Regions from separate parts of the Desulfitobacterium dehalogenans ATCC 51507 genome, predicted to be linked through region 2. Evidence: a T-box and tRNA genes for the amino acid it is inferred to sense, from the RefSeq annotation. Region 2 holds a T-box; the other holds one or more tRNA genes.
The links. A T-box is a leader RNA that pairs with one kind of tRNA and senses whether it is charged. The one in region 2 lies ahead of thrS (threonine--tRNA ligase), so its partner is inferred to be a tRNA-Thr.

Region 1 (3,132 bases), 540 kb from region 2:
TATAAGTCCGGGAAAGCAAACTACAAAGAATAAGAAGATGACCCTGCTCATGTTCAGCGGTGAGTATGATAAAGCCTTGGCAGGTTTGATTCTGGCTAATTCAGGGCGGGAGATGGGTATGGATGTGACTATGTTCTTTGCCTTTTGGGGGCTTTGTCTAGTACGAGATCCTGAAAAAATGACGCTGGAAGACAAATCCCTCTATGAGCAGATGTTTGGCATGGTTACTCCTAAGGGAATCGAGGATTTGCCTCTTTCACGCATGAACATGGCCGGCTTAGGAAAGGCTATGCTCAAAGAAATGATGGAAGATGAGGATACGCCACCCCTTACCGCGTTTCTCAATGGGGCAAGAAAAAAAGGGGTGCAATTCTATGGTTGTAAGCTCTCTGTGGACGTAATGGGCTTTAAAAAGGAGGAATTGCTCCCGGAAGTGCAAATTATAACCGCTGCGGATTTTCTACAAGAGGCGATGGAGTCTCAAATACAGTTATTTATATAGAGTTATTGTTTACCAGGTTTAGGGTCATCAAGTATTTTAAAGGCTGAGAAAATTCCTCAGCCTTCGTTTTTTATGTAACTTAAGCAAAAAGCTGCTGACTATACAATGTCAACAGCCTCTGTATGCCCTGGCGTCATCCGACAGGATCGTGGTTCTGTTTAGCTTTCTTGCCTTAATGAACTGCCTTAAATAACAAGAGCAGTAAGCAGAAGGGTCCCCAGGCCCACTTCGCCGTATCCACTATAGCCCCCTACGGAGTATTGATATCCCGTATATCCGCTACTCCGAAAAAGTCGATTTCTATACATAGATCAAACCTCCTATAAAATATCATCCGTTAAAAATGAGTATACAATAAAATATGCTTGATAAAAGAAATCTGAGACAAGTTTGGAGCTAAGCATTTATTTTTTGCATAAAAGAGATTACCACATTATGGAAAAGGTATTTTATCCTATTCAAAAATCGATGGCCATTTAAAGCCTAAAACCAAAAAACGTTGCAACGCGGTTGCAACGGAAGCACTACCGCTAAAAAAAGAAATCCCGCAATCTCTTGCAGGATAAGGATTCCATTGGAGCCGATGGTCGGAATCGAACCGACGACCTGCTCATTACGAGTGAGCTGCTCTACCTCTGAGCCACATCGGCACTTTTTAACGAATGTAATTCTACCTGATTTCTTTCTTTAAGTCAACAGGAACAACTTGTTCCTTGGGTTATTTATTCTCAGTTATACCCACCGGAAGTGAATTAATTGAGAAAATTCGTATATTTTAGTGTCTATATTTGTTGAAAACATTGACTTTACGCATGTCCCGTGTTACTTTTTTGTAAGAGTCAGGAAAATAAAGCAATCAAGTTCATAAAAAACGCGGTCGCTTTGTCTTCTAGACTTGCGCAATAAAGAATCCCCAGACGTGGGGATTCTTTTCTTTTTCACAAGAGCCATGAAGTCCTTGCTGAAACCAAAAAACCCCTGAGAATCTTGTCAGAGGCTGCTACTCAATCGGACCGCCAAAGGGCTCAAAAAAAATAAGACCCTGCCAGTTATGACAGGGGAAGAAAAAATATATCTTCAAAGGAGGCTAAAAGGAAAAGGTATGGTTATATAATAACCAATAAAAGTGAGCAATGTGTTGCGAGAGTGTGAACGATTTGTGAAAACTTATAGAAAGTTATTGAAGATATATGGATCAATTCCCTGTTCTCAGGGACCGAAAGATCCTCGGACGAGAGCTGACAATCCTCCCCAGGACATCAAGAAAGGAGTCGATTTCTGCTTTGGTGTTGTAGAGGGCTAAACTTGCTCTGACCATCCCAGGGTGAGGCAAGGAGGGATTAGCCATGTGGTATTCCATCTCTTGCTTGGAGATATGCAAAAGCCGCTGTACGTAAGGTTGAGCACAAAAACAGCCATTGCGCACAGAGATTCCTCCTTCCTTAGCCAAGTACTCTGCTACATCTTCGTGAAATAAACCTTCCACATTAAAGGAGATCACCCCAATTCGCTGGGAAAGTTGCTGCTGATTAAGAGGTATTCCCCCATAAAAAGTTATTCCCTCCATCCAGCGCAATTGCTCATAGGCATATCCTAGTAAACCTTCTTCATGCTGTAATACTTTTTTCATACCTATTGCACTCAGCGTCCGTACAGCGGCAACAAGTGCTACTACCCCCATAAGATTGGGAGTCCCGGCCTCTTCCTTACCTGGAGCATCATACCAGAGGACACGATCTGGTGTTACCATCCGAGCCGTCCCCCCGCCCTGATAATCCGGAGCCCCCTGTTCGAAAAAGGCACGGGGACCAATTAATACCCCTGTACCGAAAGGGGCATACATCTTGTGGGCTGAGAAAGCCAAGAAATCAATATGCTCTATGGAGTGAGATGGGCGCATATCTACAGGAGCATGAGGAACCAGTTGTGCTCCATCCACACAAATTTTCGCCCCATAGCGGTGGGAAAGCTCAGCAATCTTATGAATTGGGTTCCGATGGCCTGTAACGTTAGAAGCCCCTGTGACCGTCACGAGTTTGACTGCACCTTGGTAGCGCTCCAGCTTAGCCCTGAGGTCGTCCATGCGCAGGCGCCCCTGTTCATCAATCTCTATGTAGTCCAGATGGAATTTTTCCCGCCAGGGAAGAAGATTGGAATGATGCTCCATCCAGGTGGTCAAGATGACCTCTTTTTTGTTTTTATTCCACAAATGATTAGCCAGTTTATTAATTGCTTCTGTAGTGTTTTTTACAAAGATAACCACATCCGTCCGGGAGTCTCCTCCAACAAACTTGAGAACCTCGGTCCTGGCCTGCTCATAAATTTGGGAAGACACAACGGATTTATACCCTGCTCCCCGATGAACAGAGCCATATAAAGGGGCAAAACGGTTGATCTCCTCAAGGACAGAAAGAAACGGCGGGGTCGTAGCCCCATTATCAAAGTTTATCCCGGGGACTGAGCCTCCTGCAGCTAAAGGAACTCGGGTATCTAGCCCGAGGAAAAGATGACCGTAATTCGTAGGTTGTGTCCATGGGAAAAAGCGAAAGTTCATCCTTTAACCTCCTATATCATCGATTATGTTGCTGCATTTCTATCACTTTGCATTATATGAACAATGTAATAATGTG
Region 2 (3,132 bases):
ATCCTTTTGCTTAAGTCTTATACCAATTGCTTTTTGCTTGCAATCTCTTCCTGCACGAGAGCCATGAACTCCGCTACAGAGAGTTTTTCTCCTGAATTGGCTTGACTATAACGGCGAACGGAGACCGTATCCGTTTCCGCCTCTTGGTCCCCGACCACGAGGGCGAAGGGGATTTTGTGGGTTTGGGCTTCCCGGATCTTGTAGCTGATCTTCTCGCGGCGTTCATCCACTTCAGCCCGGATGTCCAGATCATTGAGGCGGCGTACGATGTCCTGAGCATAGTCCTCATGACGTTCGCTGATGGGCAGAACCCGGACTTGAACAGGGGCCAGCCAGGTGGGGAAGGCTCCGGCATAGTGCTCTGTGAGAAGAGCAATAAAGCGCTCAATGCTTCCGTATACCACCCGGTGAATCATGACCGGACGATGCTTTTGACCGTCTTCACCGATATAAGTGAGGTCGAACTTCTCGGGCATTTGGAAATCCAGCTGAATGGTGCCGCACTGCCAGGTTCTGCCTAAGCAGTCCCGGAGATGGAAGTCGATTTTCGGTCCGTAGAAGGCACCGTCTCCCGGGTTAATCTTATAGTTGACTCCCTTTGCTTCCAGGGCTTCCTGAAGGGCATTGGTAGCCATTTCCCAAGTCTCATCGGCGCCCATGGAATTTTCAGGACGGGTGGAAAGCTCCACATGATATTCAAAGCCGAAGACCTTATAGAAACGGTCCACCAGGTCAATGACGCCGCTGATTTCATCTTTGATTTGGGAAGGAAGCATAAAGATATGGGCATCATCCTGAGTGAAATTGCGAACCCGCAAGAGTCCGTTTAAGGCACCGGATAACTCATGACGATGCACTAAGCCCAGCTCTCCCATTCTCAAGGGAAGATCGCGATAGCTTCTCAGCTTTTGCTTATACATAATCATACCGCCGGGACAATTCATAGGCTTTACAGCGAAGTCCTCATCATCAATCTTGGTGGTATACATATTATCTTTATAATGATCCCAGTGACCAGAATTTTCCCACAGGTCGCGGCTTAGGATGATGGGAGTCTTGATTTCGTGATAGCCTCTCTTGCGATGCTCCTGACGCCAGAAATCTTCCAGCTGGTTACGCAGAACCATACCTTTGGGATGGAAGAAGGGAAAGCCAGGACCTTCATCGTGAAGGCTGAACAGATCCAGCTCCACGCCCAGTTTACGGTGATCACGGCGCTTTGCCTCTTCGAGCTTAAAGAGGTAGTCCTCCAGATCCTCTTTTTTGGCCCAGACCGTTCCATAGATCCGTTGGAGCATTTTATTCTTTTCACTGCCCCGCCAATAAGCACCGGCCACGTTCATGAGCTTGAAGGCTTTAACTACCCCAGTAGAGGGAATATGAGGACCGGCACAAAGATCAGTGAAGTTTCCTTGAGTATACATGGAAATCACTTCATCCTCAGGTAAGTCTTCAATCAACTCCACCTTGTACTTTTCTCCTTCTTCAGAGAAATACTTCAAAGAATCACTGCGGGAGATTTCTTTTCGTTCATAGGATTTATTCTCTTTAACCAAACGGCGCATCTCGGCTTCGATCTTTTCTAGATCCTCCGGTGTAAAAACATGCTCGGAATCAAAATCATAATAGAAGCCATTGTCAATAGCAGGCCCAATCCCTAATATGGTTCCCGGGAAAAGGTTCCGTACGGCTTCAGCCATAAGGTGAGAGGTGGAGTGCCTTAAAATCTTTAATCCTTCCTCAGAATCCACCGTGATAATCTCTACCTCAGCATCCTGGATTAAAGTATAAGACAAGTCCTTAAGCTCTCCATTCACTTTCCCGGCCACGGCAGCTTTCGCCAGACCTCTGGAGATGGAGGCTGCCAATTCCATGAGACTCTTACCTGATTCGATCTCTCGGATAGAGCCATCCTTTAACGTAATCTTTACCATCTTGGTCAACTCCTTATTCCTTTCAATTTTTAAACTTTATAATACGGAAAATAAAAAAGCCCTCATCCCAATATGGGACGAGAGCATTATTCCCGTGGTTCCACCCAAGTTAAAGCACCTCCCGGTTGCTTTCCCTTTGATCCCTTAACGCGGGCAGACGTCTGAGCATACTTTGCTTCAACTCAGCACTCCGGGGTGGTCTTCCTCTGCTTCTTTGTGAGAGATGCTTGCAGCCGGTGACATCTCCTCTCTAACACAAACAAAAACAAACTACTTTCCCCGTCATCGTTTTCATTTCATTATATCTATCCCTTTGCTCTTTGTCAAATCTTCTCACAGATAGAACAGTTTTCTGTACAATAACTGACGCGGCCTTCAAAAACCTTGCAGATCGTCTGCAGAGTATCTTTATACCCTTCATAACGAATATGCATCACAATTTTTCGCGGGGCCACAGCAATTAAAGCACTGACGAGAAGATCTTCATAAGTGAGTTCCTGAGAGGTATCCATAAAAGACAAATCATCCATGTATTTTTTGGTGATTTTTTTCCCTTCTTCATTATAAAGGTTGAACTTGCCTTGTCTTGTGATTCCTACATGCAAGGTATGAATACGGGGCTTTTGCGAATCCACAAAGCGCCTGAGCAAATTGATAAACTCTTCATATTCCGTTTCAATGACATGTTCGTTCACTACATAGTTGACGGCTTTATGAATCTCTTCTTTATAGTCCTTGGCCCGGAATCGCAAAAAGCCTTCCATATCAAAGAGGGACTGAGCCTCTATGCATTTGACGATTTGGTTGACCAAGGATGCCTTACGATGAATGCGGTAACCCTTCCATTGTTGGGATTCTTGATTAAGGTATTGGAGAGCCTTCTCGAAAATCTGAACAACTTCCTCCCGTTTCATTTTATATTTGCTTTTGAGCAGCCAGCGGATATGATCTTTTTCCCAATGCTGCAAGATCGTTTCCGCAATAGCATTGGCTAAGTAATAGCTATGAATTTTTTTGGTGGTCTCCCGATCCTCTTCGATCGCTTCGAGCTGGAACTCACAATCTATCAACCAGTGCTTGCCTTGTTGATATTCGTGAAGCACCACCGGAAGCTTCTCCTGCTCTTGGAGCTGCCTAAGGCGCTCATAGATGCTCTCTCGATAATATTGAGTTCCAACCTGAACGGAGTGTTGTTCCA

Region 1: it encodes a tRNA-Thr, which carries the amino acid that the T-box ahead of thrS (threonine--tRNA ligase) is inferred to sense. The anticodon was not compared.

The regions. Positions count from the first base shown of each region.
Region 1 covers NC_018017.1:704,919-708,050, reverse strand. Annotated here, with positions in the region: gene DESDE_RS03305 (DsrE/DsrF/DrsH-like family protein) at 38-502, shown strand; gene DESDE_RS22665 (hypothetical protein) at 688-810, opposite strand; tRNA gene DESDE_RS03300 (tRNA-Thr) at 1,078-1,152, opposite strand; gene DESDE_RS03295 (aminotransferase class V-fold PLP-dependent enzyme) at 1,698-3,056, opposite strand.
Region 2 covers NC_018017.1:165,209-168,340, reverse strand. Annotated here, with positions in the region: gene thrS (threonine--tRNA ligase) at 18-1,934, opposite strand; T-box leader at 2,005-2,229, opposite strand; gene ytxC (putative sporulation protein YtxC) at 2,258-3,132, opposite strand, start outside.